DNA from 4 places in the Desulfosporosinus acidiphilus SJ4 genome. Region 4 is predicted to be linked to each of the others. Evidence: riboswitches for the same ligand, from Rfam matches in the RefSeq annotation. Region 4 holds a riboswitch; each other region holds the start of a gene.
What was found. A riboswitch is a leader RNA that binds a small molecule or an ion and turns the genes downstream of it on or off. The one in region 4 is predicted to bind cyclic di-GMP.
Positions count from the first base shown of each region.

Region 1: linked by a shared signal. The riboswitch ahead of DESACI_RS13625 (HD-GYP domain-containing protein) and the one ahead of DESACI_RS22790 (hypothetical protein) in region 4 are both predicted to bind cyclic di-GMP.
Region 2: linked by a shared signal. The riboswitch ahead of DESACI_RS23275 (Ig-like domain-containing protein) and the one ahead of DESACI_RS22790 (hypothetical protein) in region 4 are both predicted to bind cyclic di-GMP.
Region 3: linked by a shared signal. The riboswitch ahead of DESACI_RS23865 (YjfB family protein) and the one ahead of DESACI_RS22790 (hypothetical protein) in region 4 are both predicted to bind cyclic di-GMP.

Region 1 is NC_018068.1:2,997,956-3,003,170, forward strand. It holds gene DESACI_RS13620 (GerAB/ArcD/ProY family transporter) at 1-434, shown strand, start outside; gene DESACI_RS13625 (HD-GYP domain-containing protein) at 342-1,490, opposite strand; cyclic di-GMP riboswitch class I at 1,660-1,742, opposite strand; gene DESACI_RS13630 (D-alanyl-D-alanine carboxypeptidase family protein) at 2,083-3,318, shown strand; gene DESACI_RS13635 (CBS domain-containing protein) at 3,499-3,867, opposite strand; gene DESACI_RS25540 (hypothetical protein) at 3,997-4,119, opposite strand; gene DESACI_RS13650 (NAD(P)/FAD-dependent oxidoreductase) at 4,421-5,215, opposite strand, start outside.
Region 2 is NC_018068.1:4,498,113-4,503,327, reverse strand. It holds gene DESACI_RS20730 (YhgE/Pip domain-containing protein) at 1-564, shown strand, start outside; gene DESACI_RS20725 (TVP38/TMEM64 family protein) at 793-1,437, shown strand; gene DESACI_RS20720 (DUF5667 domain-containing protein) at 1,552-2,556, shown strand; gene DESACI_RS20715 (hypothetical protein) at 2,830-3,126, shown strand; tRNA gene DESACI_RS20710 (tRNA-Leu) at 3,206-3,288, shown strand; gene DESACI_RS25605 (hypothetical protein) at 3,785-3,913, shown strand; cyclic di-GMP riboswitch class I at 4,093-4,177, shown strand; gene DESACI_RS23275 (Ig-like domain-containing protein) at 4,280-5,215, shown strand, end outside.
Region 3 is NC_018068.1:4,370,746-4,375,960, forward strand. It holds partial or broken gene DESACI_RS20095 (IS5 family transposase) at 1-205, opposite strand, end outside; gene DESACI_RS20100 (YkoF family thiamine/hydroxymethylpyrimidine-binding protein) at 432-668, shown strand; cyclic di-GMP riboswitch class I at 897-980, shown strand; gene DESACI_RS23865 (YjfB family protein) at 1,082-1,258, shown strand; gene DESACI_RS20105 (metallophosphoesterase family protein) at 1,447-2,496, opposite strand; gene DESACI_RS20110 (polysaccharide deacetylase family protein) at 2,782-3,636, shown strand; gene DESACI_RS20115 (DUF1003 domain-containing protein) at 3,756-4,229, shown strand; gene DESACI_RS20120 (sulfite exporter TauE/SafE family protein) at 4,328-5,044, shown strand.
Region 4 is NC_018066.1:39,506-44,720, forward strand. It holds gene DESACI_RS22755 (hypothetical protein) at 77-265, shown strand; gene DESACI_RS23330 (hypothetical protein) at 339-1,232, shown strand; gene DESACI_RS22765 (DUF6075 family protein) at 1,566-1,937, shown strand; gene DESACI_RS22770 (YgiT-type zinc finger protein) at 2,052-2,255, shown strand; gene DESACI_RS22775 (hypothetical protein) at 2,252-2,563, shown strand; gene DESACI_RS22780 (hypothetical protein) at 2,566-3,240, shown strand; gene DESACI_RS22785 (helix-turn-helix transcriptional regulator) at 3,300-3,506, opposite strand; cyclic di-GMP riboswitch class I at 3,866-3,950, shown strand; gene DESACI_RS22790 (hypothetical protein) at 4,008-4,400, shown strand; gene DESACI_RS22795 (hypothetical protein) at 4,629-4,988, shown strand.

The DNA of each region.
Region 1 (5,215 bases), on a different replicon from region 4:
TTGTGGGGATTTTAGATACAGTTGTTGTTGTTATCCAGATTCTCGTCTTTGGTCCGACGGAAACCATCCGATTATTATTCGGTATTCTAGAATTAGGAAAAATGGTAGAAATAAGCAGGACGGTTGCCGGAGTCGAATCCCTATTTATGGGAGTTTGGCTTGGAGCCTTAGTTATTAAATGCAGCGCCTATTTTTTTATGACAAGTTGGGGATTAGAAACCGTCTTTAATTTGAAAGGCCTCAAATGGAGGCTCATCACAAGTGTCGTCTTTCTTACAATAGCTTTCGGGGTTCAGAAAGGATTTTATTTAAGTACTAAGCTTTCTTTTGTCGAAAGTTATTTAATTTTTCCATTTGCCCTTGTTTGGATCCCAGCACTCTGGGCAGCCTCTCATTGGAAAATCATATTCCACACGACCAATAAACCTAGTTAAATCTTGCATTAAATCTACATACTGAGTTTTATTGATTGTCCTGCCTTTATTATCAAGTAAAAGACGAACCAAAGGACGTGTCGGCATCTGCATCGGAACTGCTGCAACTACTCCAATTTCACCGGTATTGAGAGTCACCACTGAATTTTCCGGGTATAAAATTAAACTCTCTCGAAAAGCTTTCACAACTTGTGGATTATAGGCTTTATCTGCTCCTGCTATAATCATTTCCAGGGCATAATAGGGAGGTAAACCTTTTCGATAGGGCCTGTCTGCCGTTAAAGCTTCGAATACATCCGTAACAGCGACAATTTGTGCATCCAGATGAATTTTTTGCTTATTCAATCCAAAAGGGTACCCAGTCCCATTCCAACGTTCATGATGTTTAATCACCGTATCCATTATGCTTGTCAATAAGTTGCAATTCTCCAGCATTTCTGCTCCAAGCTGAGGATGACGTCTCATAATAGCTAATTCGTTCTCGGTTAAATTACCCGGTTTATTCAATATTTCCTTGGGAATATTCAATTTGCCTAAATCATGCAGGAGGGCACCCAAGGTTAAATGCTTAAGTTTTGTCTCAGGGTACCTTAAACGCATACCTGTCATGGTTGCCAAAATAGCTACGTTCAAACTATGCACGAATGTACCGTAATCATAGTTTCTAAACTGTTCAAGGTCCAAGGGTACAACATCTAAGTTCAAATAAACATTGAGTGGTTTTAGTTGTTCAACGATTGTTTCCACGAGAACGATGGTTTTTTCTATTTGTTCGGCAGTAATCAGTTTTGCTTCATGAAAAATATTCCATAAGGAACCAACTAAACCTTCATAGACATCTTTGGGGAATGGTTTCCCACTGTTTCTAGAGGGATATTCATCATCCTCTTGTTTATCCCAAATATAAACTTTTCTCTTCCTTAAAAGATCTCCTATACCTTCTGTCACTGGCTGTCCTTTATGAAGTAATAATACACCGGCTTTATCAAATAGATCTGCACTTGCAGGCATTCCTACCGTAAGATTTAATTGTGCAGGTTTTAATAACCAATTCAAAGAGTTTCCCCCTCCCTCCGTCTCTTTGCTCTCTATATGTAAATTCCCTTTGAGAAACATTAAATGTAGTGTCTCTTAAACTCTTGTTGTTTTGTTTTACCTGTTAATGTTGGTTCTTAACCATAAAAAAAATAAAGCACCGAACTCAACGATCGGCGACACAATTTTATATGGTAACCCGGCTATCTTATCAAGAATCTAAGACCCGTGGCTTTGCGTCCTCAGCTCTCACTGAGTTTGCCTTTAGCACTGAAGTTTAATTAACTTTTATTCCTACTAATGTTTAAGGGATTAATCTCCACTGAAAGGTAGTATATTATACAATATTCTAAAGAACAACATTTTTTGCCCATTATAACAAATTTTTATCCTTTTATTACAATACTACTAATTCTGGAACACTTTACAAACTTTTTTGACATTTAAGTACTGTATATCACTTATTATTCGTCGTCTAAAATACTTTTTACCAATAAAAACTTATGTAAAAACGATGCCCAAATGAAAAAGTTATGATTACCCATTTGTCGAATCCTTACTCTTCCTGTAAAATTAAACTGTTCACATTAAATATTATTAAGGAGGTTATTTTATGTCTGGGACTCCGTCCACTTCCCCGTCTCGCAAGGTTCCTATGTTTCCCATCAGAGGAATATTATTCTTAGTCATTGTTTTGTTAGTCTGCGTGCTAGCTTATGGTCGGTTTACTGGTGCTCTCCCTTCCATGGAAGCGAAAGTGACATCAACGTCTTCATCGTTACCCGGCCACTTTTCGGTAACATTTCCCACGCAGGGTGAATCAGCTGTTGGTACAGAAAATTTAGGTGTTGTCGCTTCAACTTCTAACCAAAGTCCTGTTCCTATTGCTAGTGTAACAAAAATAATGACTGCCTATTTGGTCTTAAAAACTCATCCATTGCAGCCTGGTGAAAACGGTCCCACATTAACCATGACTGCTCAGGATGTCGCAAGCTACCAAAGCGATTTAAGTAATGGCTATTCCGTCTTAAAGGTTGCAGAAGGAGAAACTCTTACTGAAAAACAGCTTCTTGAAGGTCTATTACTTCCGTCAGGAGACAATGTGGCAGATACCTTAGGGCGCTGGGTATCAGGATCTAACGAGAATTTTGTTGCCAAGATGAACGAAACTGCCAAATCCCTTGGTATGACTAAAACTCACTATGCGGATGCCAGTGGTGTCAGTGAAACTACTGTCAGCAATGCTGTTGATCAAATAAAAATTGCTCAAGCTGCAATGCAGGATCCTGTTTTTCGTCAAATTGTTGCTATGCCGCAAGTGACCCTGCCCGTAGCCGGAACTGTCTATAATGTAAATGGTATGCTCGGAAAGCACGCAATTGTTGGTATAAAAACAGGTTCTACATCAGCTGCAGGGGGCTGCTTCATCTCTGCAACACCTGTTCAAGCGGGCGATGAAACTCATTACATTATTGGTGCTGTGTTAGGTCAAGTTACACAACAATCTCTCCAAAGTGCTCTTGAGGCTAATGTCAACATACAGGATCAGGTTCGATCTCAATTTAAGCTATATACTCTCGATCAGCCCACCTCAGGTTATGGCGAACTAACCACTGCATGGCAAAACAACAGTCCGTTAAAAGCTACAGAACCCGTTAAAGTATTTGGCTATCCTGGAATGAAAATTAACTATTCCATAAATCTGAAAAATACAGAACTTCCTTTGCCAGCAAACACGAACATCGCCACTCTAAAAATCCAAACCGGCCAAGGGGTTCAATCTGTTCCGCTTCAGAATACTCAAGCCATCAACCAACCTGGATTACTATGGAAACTGATTCGTTTCTAAGAATTCCCAAGTCTAATAAATCGTGCTGCTTTATAAAATAAATATCGAAACATAAAATAGCCCTCTGCCTGAAACAGTCATGAGACATTTCAAACAGGGGGCTATTTTATTTATGCCCTTCTAAGACCTTTACTCTAAGTATGGGGACTCCGATTTCTATTAAAGCTAGAAACGTGTCGCTTATTGGTAAATATAATTGTTGACGATAAAACGTACAATGTCTCCGCGGCTAATAATACCAACAAGTTTCTCCTCAGACACAACAGGAACTTTTTTGATTTTCTTGTTGCCTAGAATCTTAGCCACTTGATCAAGATCTTCGTTTACATCCACCGTTATCACTCGTTTAGTCGCTATTTCCATGACATTACGATTCATGAGGTTTTTTATTTTCTCATCAAAGGGTTCAGTATCAACCCATGAAGCAGAGTTAAAAGCATCGATAAAGAAAATCTTCGGATCTTGATAACCTATATTCTTCATAATATCACCATCACTGACAAAACCTACCGGTTCATTTTTAGCATTAATAAACAAATTTTCCGCCATCTTTTTGAACCATCAAGCATCAATTAAATATTATCAGTGAGGTAAGCTCCTTGATAAATAAATTCAGACTGCCAGCAAATACTGACAGTCTTCCAGGGGCTTTAGAATTCACATACAACCCTCTAATTTCTAAAAGATTACTCCCAGGGCAATCAAAATAAGAACCGCAATGGCAATGATTCCTGCACCTATGCAGCTGCCGCCGTATCCGTAGCCGCCGCCAAAACCGCCGAAGCCTCCATATCCGTACATAGTTTATTCTCCTTTTTCTTTATAATTTCTTAGAAAACGATACCCATAGCAATTAAAAGCAAAATAATAACTACAACAATCCCGATGCCTGCTCCCCAACCATAACCTACTCCACCGCCAGCTGCTCCAAATGCCATACTCTTTTCCTCCTTTCATGCAAGCCTAGTACAAAATATGCATTATATCCATATATTTCCACTTGATTAAAAAATATTTCATTCTCATTGCTTACTCCTTCCAATCCCTGTCCTTTATGAAGCTAAAATGATTTATTAACATAATTAACGGGATATTGATAATCCTATACCCTCTTAAGGAGGTATGGTCTTAAAACGAATCCTAAGAACCCTAAAAGGTTTAAGTTGGGGGTTGTGATTAAACTGTTGGCTAAATTTGTGTTTATTAATTTAACCAACAAATCCAGCTTATGATTATCCAGTTGTTCCACGGCACGACGTAACGCTAAAGAATTCTTGTAGCTTTGCCGCAAAGGTTTTGTTAATTCAAAGTAATTACCTAAGCCACATAGGTCTTGCGCCGCATAGATGCCTGTCAATATTGCAGCAAGCTGTCCAAAACCGTAGGCAGGCATAATTGCGCCAAAACAATTGCCGGTAAAAAAGGTATTTGCCAGACGAGGGGCGGAACAAATTCCGATGATATAGCGAGTTACTTCAAATTGATCGGTTATTCGCAGTTCTTGTTCTATTTCTTTACATACTCGGTGATAAAATTTATTCCATAAGGACTTTATGTCAAACTTTTGATTATGAGGGTAGTCGGGATATCCTAGGGCAATCGTGGCTTCTTTTTCGGAAAAAGGAAGCAAATAGGCGTAACCTTGGGGAGCAATAGTATTGTCGAGCCAGATTCCAACATGACGCTTATCAAAAGTTCCTTCTACCGTTGCACCCTTAAGGGTGACAGTAAGATCCTGTGTGAAATCCTGTATTTTAGCGGTATAAGCAGCATCTCCGGTTGCAACGATAACATGGGTGAAATTTTGGAGAAGGTTTTCATAGGTATATTGGGAATTGAAGATTATCTCTGATTTCACTTGCTTATAAAGCTGAAATTCTAGCGAATCTTCGTCTCT
Region 2 (5,215 bases), on a different replicon from region 4:
GGTCTGTTGTCCTCTTCATTATTAAGTGTCGAACATACCCGTTTTGAGGATGCAGGTAAACGGTCTTTGACATTAATCCAAAAACATTTTGGCAAAATGATGTTATTCATTGTTGTTTCCATCATTCAAGCCGTAATTGTTACTCTAGGTGACAAGTATATCCTAGGAGTTAATCCCGCAAATATGCCGCTGATGATAGGCTTCGCTATACTTTCCGGAATTTGCTTTACCACGATCATTTTCACGTTGGTATCGATTTTTGGAAACGTCGGGAAGGCCATTGTTGTGGTAATGATGGTATTTCAAATCGCAGGTTCCGGTGGAATCTATCCAATTCAAACAAACCCCAGAATCTTTGGAACCCTGGAGCCTCTCTGGCCATTTACCTATGCTATTGGAGGATTTCGTGAAGCCATTGGAGGTCCGATCTGGGGTAACGTGATAAATTACGCCGCCGCTTTGTTGGGTTTTAGCGTCGTTTTCTTGTGTTTGGCAATTCTAAAGAAGCCGTTCCACAAAGTGACGGAATTTGTGGAACGAAAATTCAGAGAAACCGGACTATAGCTGTTCAGGAAAACCTTCCTCCTGGTTTCGTACTCTCCTCCATATATAATTGCCTAGAAACTTTTAAATACCTATTTGCTAATTAAGAGCTATCTTCAAGAAGATTAAGAAGTTATAACATGACTCGATTAAGGACAATACTAAATTGGTTACTATAACAAGGTGCGCAGATGGAGGGACTGGCAGATAGTTAATGGCGAGGGGATAAAAGGGAAGGACTGGTGATCAATGGGAGACCAACATAATCTTCGCAAATACGGATTGACCGCTCTTATTACGCTGGTTTTCATAATTTTAATTGCAGCTTTTTTTTACTATGACCGGCGGAATCAGATTTCTGATATTATTCAAGCTTGGGGCATCTGGGGAGTTGCTTTCGCGATTTTATTGATGACAGCAATTTGTATGACTCCGATTCCCTCTGAAGGACTTGTTGTCATGTTTTTGAAAATCTTCGGAGTGTATGAAGGGGTTTTTTTTGCCTGGATTGGTTCTACGTTAAGCTCTCTGGTTATCTTTATTCTAGTGCGCTTCTATGGCCAAACCTTATTGAAAAAGCTTATTTCCCCGGAACGGTTCAAAACGGTCGACAACTGGGTTGAAGGCAAAGGGTCGTTCGGTTTATTGGTGGCTCGGCTTCTTCCTATACCAGCCTTTGCGGTGAATTATATAGCGGGAGCTATGCCCTCAATGAAGCTCTGGACCTATCTCTGGACTGCTGCGGTTTCTATGATTCCCTATTACGTAGGGACTGCTCTTGTTTTCACAGGTATTGCACGAGCGACTTGGCTTTGGCTTGTATTAGGTATATGCGCTCTAGTTTTATTCTGGGGAACGGGATATTTTCTAAACAAGAGGAAAGCTGCAATTTAAGAAGGTGTCCCATTTTTCGACAAAATAATTAATCGAGCCCCCTTAAAATTTTCCTTTGCTGCGTAAGTAATAATAGTACGTACTAAAGACAAAGAAAAGGGGAATTATAACAACATGATTAACAAACAGCAGCATATGAAAAAGAAAATGGTTTTCGCTTTGACGTTAGCATTATTAACTCTTCCTGTGGGTTCAAGCCTAACACTTGCAGATACCGTTTCTTCTTCGTCTGCAACGACAGGAACTACAACGGTCGCACCTCCTTTGAATCCGACTGTACCCACAACCGTATCTCCTGCGACTTCAGATTCTACAACATCTTCTTCCATCACGATCCCGCCCGTTGTTGACAGCAATGGCAACACCGTTGCACCTGAAAACTGGTTTACAGATCTCATAGGTAAAATTCAGCTCCTATTAACTTTTAATCCAATCAATAAGGCTTCAATTGAAGAACACCATGCTTTGGCAAAATTGGCTGAAGCTAATAAACTACTGCAGCAAGGAAAGCCGGATGCCGCTGAAGCCTCTTTGTCTCAATATACGGATAAAATTACACAAGCCCAGAATTTTATTAATCAAGTTAAAGATCCAAATTCTCAGGAAGCTAAAACTCTGGCAATAGCCTTATCTAACGTGAATACTAACAATATTAAGGTGTTAAGCGGTTTATTAGATAAGCTTCCTCCTCAAGCGGCCCAGAGGCTGGCTCTAAATATTGTAAGTTCTATGGAAAAGGCTGTTTCAAAAGCATCTTCTGCATCTAATACAACTACCACTGCACCTGCTGCTGCATCAACGTCTCAAACAACTGCTGACCCTGCTGCCGTGAATTCTAATACTACAAGTACTTCAGCGGTTACAAGCAATACCAAGGCTTTAGAAAAGCAAGCCGATACAGCTTTAGAAAACTTTAAGAAATCCCTGAAACAAAAGAAAACGCTACCTCGGGATGATCAAGACCAGGATGAGGATAATCATGGGACTCAACAAGTTCAGATTGCTCCGCAAGCTTCAGTAACCCGAGGAACCATGATGACGATAAAAGGTTCGGCAAATTCAGAGCATCGCGATGAGGCAAAGGGTAAGAACGGAAAAGAAAACCATCGGGACGATTAATCAACCACAGAGAAAGTTCCCTGAATTAGGTTGGCTCTGAGAAATTGTTCCCAAGCAATTGTCCATAAATCTCCCACACCACACTGAGGGTGCGGGAGATTTGTCGTACTATTAGAAAGTATAACCTTCGGTTGTATACTGCAAGAAGCATTAATTCGTGCGAAGACAGTGTCTTCGAGCGCCAGCTAAGTTTTCTTTACGGAATGGTTCTCGGACTTGGATAAACCATGGTATACTGGTGTCCAAGACTTAGACCTTTAAGGAGGAACACCTTTGAGCAGAGCTAAACCAAATCAGAATGACCTGCGTCGTTCCATTGGATATAATATGATCACCTTTATGAGTGTTTTCATTTTTTTGCCGATCATTTGGTTTATTCATCTGTTTTCCAACGATCCGGGTTTATATTGGCGTTGGGGCATAAGCTCGGCAGTCCTTGTCCTAATCAATGTCGTCTTCTACTATTGGGAATATCCAAAGGATTGGCTGAAGAATTTGTTCGCTCTCATTGGAATTGATCTGATCATATTGCTTTTAGAGTATTTTTGGCTGCTGCAGAGCATGGGGTAAACATAGGGGCGGATACTTAGTACTTGCCTTCCCGTGAGATTTATGATATGATACCATTCGTTATATGATTATATGACATGCGGGAGTGGCGGAACTGGCAGACGCACTGGATTTAGGTTCCAGCGGGCAACCGTGCAGGTTCAAGTCCTGTCTCCCGCACCATAATTTGTCTGTAAACCCGCATTTCATGCGGGTTTAACTTTTTTTAGAGGCTTTTTAAGCCTCATTTTTGACCAAATACATAAAAAGAAGGCATGATCAAGTTCGTTCAGGTAGTTGGTCATATTTTCATCAATTCGCTGGAGCTTCTTAGTTAAGATTTTTTTTGTTATACATTTTCTTTCGCCCATAAACCGCCCGGAATTTCGAACCATCGACGGCAATCAGCTCGCGTTCGTAGAGTTTCAGGTCGATATATACTTTGACAAACGCCTTAAAGACATATTTAATAGCCTTTGCATTATTTTTGCGAAAGTAAGGCTTATGGCACAAGGGTTTGTGGGATTTTAAATTAGAATTTGAAAGGGATTTATGGGCAAATCTAGCGAAGTTGGTTTTAGTAATCCAGCGGAGTACTGAATGAGATTTCGTTAATTTAAAAAAATAGTATCCTTCTTTTAACCGTTTGGATTTAGACGGGCTAAAAGGAGGATTTTTTGTGTCTATACGAATCAAAAACTTAATAAGGATTTTTGATGGGAAGATGTCTAATATTTTCTTAGCCATGAAGAAAGCACTGAGGCGCAAAAAAGCAACAATTAATGGTGTGGTTAATTTCGCTAATTAGTCAGGTAACTGCAACATTGATTTCAAGATTAATTTATGTTAGATCAACCATCGAAACTCCTAATTTGCAGAAATTAGCTATTCCCCTATTGATTATTCTTTGTAACTTGTTAATGCTCTAAATTTCGACAGAATATTCAATTTGCAGATGTTACAATAAGGCAGATAAGGATTTTAGACTAGCAGCAAAGGCAAACTTGGCGAAGGCCAAGGACGCAAAGCTATGGGTCTTCCAGTCATTGCTGATGATTGCCAAGCTACCGAACAGTAAGGAAATTGGCCGCTATTGTTTAAATAGTGACTATTTATATTAAGAGAAGGTGAGGAGAATATATTGAGAAAATTACTACTTGGGTTAATAGTATTATTGAGTATATTCGCATTTCCAGGTGTGACATTGGCAGATACAATGCAAACAGCGGCAAATTTGACTGACCTTCAAAGCTTAATCTATCAGGATATGGTAGACAGAGAGACTCCTTTTGAAATTAAGTATACGGGAGATGTCCAAACATTAGAAAACGGGAACCTAATGTCTACGATGAATAAAGCGTCTACTCAAGATGATTATCTTGCTCTTTCTTTCTCAGATATACAATATAACGCAAATGTCATAAGTAAATATGATACTGTTTTAACCTTCACGGTAAGCTACATTACGACAAAGGCTGAGGAGGACTTTGTTACTAGTCAAGCACAATCCATAGTATCAAGCATTATTACTCCTGGCATGACTCCTGACGAAAAGGAAAAAGCGATTCACGATTACATAACGAGTCACGTATCTTATGATTACAGTCTTCAATATCATAGCGCATATGATGCTTTAACATATGGGAGAGCTGTATGTCAAGGATATGCTATGTTAATGGAAAAAATGCTGAATGACGCAGGAATTAAAACGATAATAATTAAGGGCTATCTCAATGGTAATCAGCCGGAGGATTTTCATGCCTGGAATATGGTTCAACTTAATGGATTTTGGTATCAAGTTGATGCGACAAATGACGGTGTCCTAAATAATTTGTTTTACAATGTTACTGACATATTTTTGTCACAACATGGTTTTACTTGGGATAAAACAAAATTTCCACAAGCAGCAACTCTATATTCATCATCAGGTTCAGTCATTGGCATAGCTCTCAGCAAAACAATGGATACAATTGCAGTTGGAAGCAACGATACTTTAGTTACAACCATTACCCCCAGTAATGCGACCAATCAAGCCGTTACGTGGAAATCAAGTAATCCTTCGGTGGCAACGGTTGACCAGAACGGTAAGGTTTTAGCGATTAATGGTGGA
Region 3 (5,215 bases), on a different replicon from region 4:
TGATGAGGGCACCCAATGCGACACGAACTGGTTTCGCAACATTTCCAGTATGCTTTGGGAAATGAGAAGCATATCGCTCTTCAACAACGTTCCAGGGAATCAAATCGGCCATCTTGACCCAACGGTTATTCGCATCAAGTTTGCCGCCTGCAAAAAATCTGAAGTCTTCGAGTAAGCTAATTTGACCTGTAGGTTTTCGGTACATTTTCGTCCCCCATCTGCAAGGTTTTTCGACCATATTCATCCTTTATCTTGCTTTATTATACCACGAAAATGGCCTTAGTTCCTACTCCCATGCAGGTTTCGAGGTTATTCAGTAATCCCTAATTTAAATATACCAGCATTAATAGATTCAATTAACTTGGGAAGGCTATCCCAAGGTTCAAAATTCAAAAGACTCTCAGATAATATAGCTTAGGAGGTATTTTGCCATGTTATGTGCTGAAGTATCGATTTACCCACAGAAAACAAACAGTCCCGGCCAGGTTATTAACAATTCAATTAATTCTTTGTCCAATGAAAACATCCAGTACAAAGTCGGTTCCCTTAGCACTCACATTGATGGAAATGATGAGCAAGTATGGAATGGTATCAAGAAGGTTTTTGATGCTGCCAAAACATCCGGTGAAGTCAGTATGGTGGTAACTATCTCTAATACCGCCCATTAATATTATCTAGGCCGAAGCCCTCTATTCCAGAAAAGAAACTACGCAGCGGAGGGAGACACTGCCCCTACCGAAGAAAGAGAGAGGGTAACTCCCACTTATAGAATGCGAGTCTTAGTGAAAATAAAGCTTTAGGCCACTATTTTGTGTTATACTAATACTATAAGGCTCAAAAGATACTATCATAAAAGTACCACAATACTCAATTACTATAGACTATATTTAATATAGCTGCGACAATGGCAAACCCTGCGAAAGCAGGGGACGCAAAGCCACAGATCCTCTACTTAAGGTAAGGATGGCTGGGTTACCGAACAGTTATTTTTGTCGCTGTATTAAAAAGATATGGCGATTTTTTATTTCGTCTTTCGATCAAAATCTTATGAAAGTCTTCAGTATAAAGGAGGGAAATGCAAATGGATTTAGCAGTTACAGCGTCTATCATGAGCCAAGGCCAAGTTCAAAACCAAGCATCTGTTTCAGTACTAAAAAAAGTCATGGACACCGCTAAAATGGAAGGTAATGCACTAGTACAGATGATGGAACGGTCATTGAACCCGAATCTTGGTGGCAACCTTGATGTGAAAGCCTAAAGGAAAGTACTTATTTCAATCAACGTCAAAAGCGTCGGAATAACTTATTCCGACGCTTTTGACGTTGATTGTCTTATTTTGTTAAGATAGCATCTTCTTGAGCTTGAGTTATAGTCCCTGCTGTGACTAGCTTATCTAAAGCTGTCTTTAAGTCGTTAAGTTGCGCCTATCGAATTCAATCGGATAGTTCAAGATTCCTTCTTGTAAATTAGTTCATGACTTGTGTTGGAAATCCATGTTTCACCGCTAAAATCTCTCCCTTTGATGACTACTCTATTTTTATAAACATTTACCACGAGACCCTCACTTTTATTAGATAACTTCTTGCCATTAACATCAATTGGCATTGCCACGGATGAATCGTTGACCATATAAAACGGACCTTTCGCAATCTCCCGACCCAGCTCTAACTGCCAATGAGTGTGTCCGCTGAAAAAAATTACTTCCGGGTAGTGCCCTAACAACGTTTTTAATTGATCCCGCTGAATAACATAACCCTGTATCGAACGATACCAGCTACAGGTGGTATTATTGGGAAACGGTTGATGTAAGAAAACAAACATTGGTTTATGGGGTGAATAGTTTTCTTTAAGTTTTGCCCGAAGCCAAGCTAATTGATTGGCGGAAAGATAAGCCTTGTCTTTATATTCTTTTCCGCTCATTGCCGACTTTTCCGAACCAAGAAAGATAAAATGATAGCCAGATATATATTTGTCATAGTATACGTTTGGTTGACCAGTTAAACTTAAGAACCGCTTGATAGCTAACTGTTCTGTTTCACCATTTGGAAAGGTTTTCGGACTCCATCCGTTTGTTTTCTTGCTTCTAAAAGCATTATAAAATTCGTGGTTCCCAATCGTATAGTAAAATCTAATGTTCTTTCCTTTAGTCGTTATAAAGTTATGGAATACATTATAGTCCTGTAAATTTCCATTTCCTAAGTCGCCGTTAATGATGATATTGTTGATATTCAAATGTTCTTTCATGTCGTAAAGCATCTTAGAAAATTTGGTCTTTGCCAACTTGTCGCTGGCTTGAACGTGAATATCACTAACAACTCCAAACTGCAATAGTGGCTGATCTCTTAAATTTGTCGCTGAAGCCTTGATCGGGGGGGTAATTATATTAGAATCCGTAGGAATTGTCTGTTGAACAGTTGAAGGTTTAATAGGAAGTATGATGCAAATATTTATCAGCATAAATAGCAACTGAACTTTTATATTTTTTCTTTCTGCCAAAACTTATCCTCCATAATTAAATCTCTGGTTAGTTTGGCTTGAAACCTAAGTTAATAACCATTTTTATAAAAACTTGGCTGGCCCCCGCAGGCACTGTCTTCGCACCAATTAGCCCTTCTTTTAGTATTTAACTGAAAGTAATAATTTCTGATTGTACAAAAAACAGCCCCCTTCGTGATTTCAAAAATGGTCGGGGGGCAATCGTATCTATGTTATATAAATGCATAAAGTTATCAAACAGTCGTTATCCTATTAACAAATAAATTCTAAGGCAGGCACAACTACATGAACCTAAAATTCAAGCTATTTCTCGCTAGCCTCTGTACTCTAGTTTTAATCATCGTCTCATTTGCTGTCAAATGCCCTGCAGCAAATGATTATTTACCGGGAGATTCCCTAAAATCAAACTCTAGTAAACCTCTGGTTTCCCCCGCACCCCCATCTTTAGCTGTTGTAAATCAAGCTGAACCAAAAATGACTACATTTCCCAAAGCTGGTATACCTGTACTTATGTATCATTCCATCAAAACCCTTCCGGGCAACTCATTGGGCGTTCCAGTAAAACAATTCACCGAAGAAATAACGTGGCTTCACAATAAAGGCTATCATTCCATAACAACTGACGAACTGTATCAAACATTAGCAAATAAAGCTCCTATTCCGGAAAAGCCAATATTACTCACATTTGACGATGGTTATAGCGATAATTACACTTCAGCCTGGCCGATTCTACAAAAAAGTGGTTTCAGAGCAACCTTTTTTATTGTTACGAACTCAGTAGGTCAAGGAATGATGAGTTGGGACCAACTTAGCGACTTGGTGAAACAAGGAAATTCTATTGGCAGCCATACCGTTCACCATTTAGATTTATCGAAGCTTTCTTATAATAAACAAGAAAATGAACTTATAAGTTCAAAGGAAGCTCTGGAAAATCATCTTGGTATTAAGGTACAAGCCCTTTGCTTTCCCTCAGGAAAATTCAACAAAACAACCCTGGAATTGATGGCAAAAACAGGATATCAATTAGGGTTTACTACTAAGCAAGGAAGGGTTCATTCAGGAGATGACTTATTGACATTGCGCCGCGAACGGATTTATGGAGGGATGCCTCTGCCTTCTTTTCAGAAACTTTTTCCTTAGTATTATCCAAGATCAATAAATCAAGCCAACATCCTTTACGAATTTCGGCCATTATTTTTGTTCCTCTTACTACTTAGTGATAAAATTAACAGAAAACAGTCAGAGAGAGGTTGAAGAATATGCCTGATGAGCGCAAATACGTTAAAGATTATGCAAAAAGGCTGCAACGAGTTATAGTTGATTATGAACATACCATTGCAGAGCACCTAAACGAGGATTATCTGAAACAAACAAAGTGGCAAGATAAGCTGGCTGATCGGATTGCAGCGTTTGGCGGTAGCTGGAGCTTCATCATTATGTTTGCTACTTTTTTATCTGCCTGGATACTTATCAATACGTTAAATATCCTAGGCCATTTTGATCCTCCGCCCTTTATATTGCTCAATCTTATCCTATCCTTTATTGCTGCATTTCAGGCTCCAATCATCATGATGAGCCAAAACCGACAGACCGCTCGTGATAAACGAGAGTCTATCATAGATTTTGCAATTAATTATAAGGCGGAACTCGAAGTTGATGACATACAAGAACATCTCCATAGAATTGAAAGTGAAATGGCCCAGATAAAACTATTGTTACAATCTCAAAGATAGACTGCAATGCAGCGAATGCATGTAAACTATTTCATTTATAATATGCTATTATTAATTTATAATGTCTTATTGATTTAAAACTATTGAAAGGACATTGTATGCACATAGTTATTCTAGTCATCATAGTCTTAGCCGCATCAATATTACAGGCAGGAACCGGATTTGGATTTTCAATTATGGCTACTCCGTTTTTACTGTTAATATTTGAGTCACACGACGCAATCCAGTTGAATATAATACTTTCTCTTTTGATATCTCTTCTTATGACCTTTAAAATACGAAATGAAATTAATAAAGAGAGCCTAAAACGATTGGTAAAAGGATGTTTAATTGGAATCTTACCCGGCCTTTTGCTTTTTATCTTTCTTGATATGCGTCCTTTAAAAATATTTGTTAGTGTTCTGATCCTCGTATCTACGGGTCTATTAGCAGCTAAAGTTACTGTCAAGCAAAGTAACCCAAAAGAATTATTAACAGGAGTATTATCGGGCTTTCTAACCACAAGTTTAGGTATGCCAGGCCCCCCCTTATTGATTTATTTTGCGGGGGCAAAGGTCGATAAATCAACTCTTCGCAGTACAACGTTAGCTTATTATGTATTCGTATATTCTATTAGCCTCTTGCTTCAGTTCTCAATGTATCGTATCTCAAAAGGCGTATGGATTTCGGCTTTATGGGGGTTACCGTTTACATTATTAGGAATTTATCTGGGCCAATGGTTATTTTCAAGACTTAATCAACAACTGTTTCAAAAAATAATATATACTTTGCTATTCTTTACAGGCATATATTTGTTAGTTACCACTTTGTTTTAGCAAGCTTAATACATTGAATAACTGGCGGGATAGCTAATGCTATCTCGTTTCTATTAGGAGGTTACATTTGAATTATCCTATTCAAATTATTTTTTTCACATAATTATTGACATGAATAAATATAATATGGTAGAATATTTATTTTTAATTTTCAACGTTTCATGATATACT
Region 4 (5,215 bases):
GCCCCGGACCCCTCCTGGGAGGAAAGTGTTATCTTTAGCCCAGTTCTTGTTGAGTACAGGGAAAGAAGGGGTTTGGATGAAAGGGAAAGTTCTGTATTATAAAGATCCTAGAATAATGACTCTTGAGGAGCTTAAAAATGAGATCAGGGTTTATCAATTTGAGCTGGATAGGGCTCTTCAAATAAAAAAATACCGGACAGCTGCCCAGGTTTCGGAATCTCTTACAACGTTTTGTAAGCTTGCTTTTAGGCGTTCCGGGTTTTAAGAAGTTTTGAGCTTTTGTTTCAGAATTTTGACACTTGTAAATGCTATAATGTATTCACAAAGGAGGTTTAAAGATGGAAATGGTCATTGAGGATAGAATCGCTCAATTGGATAAAGTTTTAGAAGAAGTCAACTCTAAAAGAAATTATTATGGAACGGTTTGGCCGGTTATTGTACGGAAGAGTTTTCGTTATGAAAAAAACGATGAATATATTTATCCGATTGCCTTTTTTAAAAGCTTGCTTCGTGATTATAGTTTAGGATTCGATAGGGAAAAGAAGTCTGACAGACTCTTTTTACTAAAATACATAATTGATCAACATATGTCCGGCAAAATCAATATATTCTCTTATCACTTGTGCATGTTCCTGCTTTATCGTGATTATCGTCATGAGGATCGGATGGAGGAAGATTTGACAGAGGGAGCTGTTGGGAAAAAGAGAGCGCAGTTTGCTAAGTCTTTGCCTGTAGTCAACTATATGAGTGTGGACGATTTTATAACTGCTGTTTGGGCCTATCAGATTGAACGATGGCATACAGCAAATAATGAGTATGAGCGAGCTCCTTATATGGATAATGTCCGGATTCTTTTTTCAAAAGAGCAGTTATCTAACTGGGTTGGTAGGGATTATTATGCGGCGGATTGGGTTGAACCTATTCCCGGTGATATGAATTTAAAGTGCCGTACTTGGACTAAGGAGAAAGATCCAATGGTTCAGGAAACGTCGCTTCCGGAGGGTTGGGTGGAAGGAAATATTATTCTCGGCCATGAGGGACCGGGAAACTATAGGCATTATGTTCAGGGCGTGCCGGTTCATGCCGGTAGTGCCATCCAGGTAAAGTTTGGTGATGGTTGGATTAACGGTCGTTATGAGTGGAGCTTTGACCCTAAGAGTAAAGTCTCGATTCATAGTGGGGATGAAGCTATTTATATTGGGGAAGGTCACTTAGTTCGAGTTCGTAAGTAAGGGTTTTAGGGGGACTGTGGATGATTAATCACCTTGGCATATCTCACATGAATGATAGTCAATTTATAGCACTGAATAATGAACAAATTGTTTCGAGCGTTAAGTATAGATGCTGGTTTTAATGATCTTTCTCTTCCAGTTTATGAAATTGATTCTAAAGCAGCCCGTATAAACGCTATTTTTGGAAGAATGTATTTCCAGAGTGATGCTTTCTAAAGAGCTTAACGAGTCGCAAAAAGTTCAAAGGTATTGGAATCTAGTCGATGTGTTTAATGGTATTCGTCGGGAATGTTATAGCTTAGAAAGAGTAAGCACAGATTAGGAGGGATAATTATGAGTAATGCAAAAGTGTTTAATGACCAAGAACACGAGAAGGCTTTTATTTCACTTTGTCCTGGTAAATTGCAAACGGATCAGGAATGGATAGCCCCCATTTACATTATTACCTCTGACGCTGAGTTACGCGCTAAGGCTATGGTACACGTCGAACCCGAACGACGCGAAATTAGATGGCAAAAAATCTTTGATACCGATTTTGGAAGTGGTCACTATGCTGCCTTGTATTGGGCATTTAGTTTGTGGGCCGGTAATTCGTGGGTCAAAGAAGACGGCAGCATAGTTGATACAATGGATCGATCATACTCAATGGATGAGAAATTAAAGCGAACGTCCATCTTTGCGCTAAAATTACGATGGTTTATTTAAATGTAAGTCACCAGGTCCTTGAAGACCTGGTTTTCATATCCTTATTGAAGTTTTAAACGCGTTGTTATATAGTTTACACAATGTTATAATATGGCATAGAAGGGAGGCCAATTTATGGAATGCCCAAGCTGCCGGTCGAATTCATTAGTTTCTGCAAGGACCAGTTATCCTCTAAAGGACTGTATAATAACGAATGTTCCTGTTCAGCGTTGTGGTTGCGGAGAAATCTACGTGGCTGAAGATGATCTTAAAAAAATGATGGGGTATGTAAATCGCCTAAAGCACAAAAAAGAGGTTGACTGGAGTGAGTTAGGATGACTGTACCGGTTGCAGAAGATCTTTCGCTTAACAATGCGAATGGTATAATATTGTCTGTGAAACTCAACGAAAGTGTTTTTGAAGTAAAAATTTCTGAAGCACAGCTTTTAAAGTTGGACGAGGAAATTGCAGATATTTTAGAGCCGAAACGTGTTTTTGAGAAAAGGCTGAAAGAACTTAAAAAATTCAAGAGAGAAGCTTACATGGATTTTCAGAGGGAAAAAGATCCGGATCTAAAAGAACAGAGGCTAAAGCTCTACGTTGAGGCGAAACAGTTAGTTAATGATCTTGAGCAAGGGCGTGAATAATTGTGGCCAAAAGTATATTTGTACGAGTTCCTATTTCGTTGCATTCAAAGCAACTAAAAGACGCGATTGTTCAGTATGCAGCTGCCAATGACAAAGATGTTTACAAGATTATCGAGGATATATGGGGGTCAATGCTGTCCAGCGGTGACTTTTCTATAAGTGTAAATCCTGTTTACGATAAAGAAAGCGAAACAGGATTAGTTGCTACAGAAAATCAAAAGCAGCGAAGATTCGAATTAAATATGAATCCGGATTTGACGAATCAGGTTGATGAGGTTATTAGCAATGAGAAACGGAAGGGTATTAAGAAGATTAACCGTTCGATTTTTACTCAAGAGGCAATCCGTCGTTATGTGGAGCCGGCTCTTATTGAAGGTGGATATTTAAAAGAATCGGTTTTTAAGGACTATAAAAGAGCTGCTAAAAACCTTAGAACTCTGAGAAATTTAATAGGTTCTCAACAAGATTTTTATAATAAATATATTGTTATTGATGAGAGACCTTTAGTAAGTTATTCACAGTATGCGTTCATCGAAAGGGGCGCTGGAGGTAATATAGAAAAGGTTCTTGAACTTGTAAGTGATGCTTTGAATATGAGCAAGGACGTTTTCTTTGAGCAACCACAGGAATTTCAAGATTACTTAAATTCTATTGATATAAGTAAAAGTGCTTTTTGAAATAAGGCACTTTTATATTTTGAGGAAGGTTAAGTAGTTAAAATTATTTGGCTATGTTGTTAAATCCAATCACACTGTTCTATCGTGTATAAATTTTCAGCTCGTGTATTTAATAATTTAGCTAATTTTAAAGCAGTAAGTACATTTGGAAGTTGTTTGGAATTTTCTATATACTGGTAAGAACGCAAGGAGATATTTAGCTGTCTCGCGAGTTCTTCTTGCGTTTTACCTTTTTTTGTTCTTATATCTTTAATATTATTAATCAAATTACACCATCCATTATTTCAACTATTTTGGATATTATTTTATAAGGATAAATACACGAAAAATAGCGAATAATAGTTGACGAATAATAATGCGAGAATTATAATGGTCCTGATATTGCCGAGAGTGATAAACAAAATATTGTCCCTTCCGAGTATTAAAATAATAAAGGAATACTAAGTCCCCCTGTTTCAACAGGGGGATTTGTCACAAAATATCTAGGTCCAATTAATTTATAATATTGTCGCAAAAACTGCAAAATGAATATGGTTCACAAAAAATACTATCAACTATATACAATAGGATATAATTATAATATACTATATATAATGAAAAATTGAATTTTGACTTAAGTTCAAAGAATTGAAAAGGGCAAACTTATCGAAAGATAAGGACGCAAAACTACGAGTCTAAGGTTTTTATGCTAAGATAGTCGGGTTGCCAAAAGGAACTAATATTTTATGCATTGGCACCCACTCCTTACTTTATTGGAGGGATGCTGTGTGAATGGTCAAACGTGTTTAATATTACGTGATCTAGAAAATGGTGCATCTATAGAAGAGACTGCAAAAAAATTTAATAAGAGAGAAAGTTCGGTACATAAATTAGCTACGCGACATGGAATTGGATTACCTAAACGCAAACTTCTAAGTGAAGATGAAAAAAAACGCAGAAAACAAACACTTGATGCTAGGCGGTACGAAAAGGTTAAATTATTTAAATGTGGAAGCAATGATATTGCACTTCTAAGAGTCCCTATAGCTGCTGGCAAGTTCGGGCCTCTTAGCTCCTTAAATATGACATGGCAACTTAACCAAGGAAATAAAAGATCCTCCGTAACCGAAGGTAAGAGGATTCAAATAAAATATGGCCTTAAATCTTTAATAGGCCAATAAATTTATACATTTATCATGATTGGCAAAAGCCAATTATTTTCGCATGTCATCAAGTGTCCGAATATTTAAAGGACACTTTCTTCTATTTCTAGCATTTTTTCACTGATTTCGACAAAAATATATCTTGTTCTTTTCAAAAAGATATATCATTTTAGATGTGTTAATGGTTATAATATTACTATATTTAATTAATTCTTTGATTAATCGATATAATGGAGAGCTTTCTGAATGACAAAAAAATCACGTAAAGTTTATACAGAGGCCCAAATGGTATCGGATATAGCTAAAGAAAGTGAGATACCTATAGCTACAATTCGTAAGATATTTAAAACCTGGTACAAAGTTGCAGGCAATGAATTTCTTAATAATAAGGAAGTTCCCTTACCAGGTGGAGCTGGTTATATTTATCCTACTTTAACTACTAGTAAACCAAGGATTCAAAATTCCCCGTTAATTAATGGTGAAGTACAGTTTCTCCCGAAAGTTAAGACAATGGCAACATTTTCAGATCCGTGGAAAAAACTGATACATAATGATCCTAGAACCATTAAATTAATAGAAACCTTACTAGAGGAATTCAAAGAGTAAACCCCATCGAAAAGACGATGGGGTTTTTTCGATAAATATACTCACAGTTTTTTACGGGATACTATAGATAGGACGGTTACCCTTTTATCAGAATTACCACCTTGTTAATACAAGGTGGTATTACTATTATGGTCTATCGGATAATCCGATTCAACGAAGAGTTTCTAATAACTTCTTAGCATTCATTCCACTAGCGATATTGTTATTGAATTGTTTTGCACGCTATT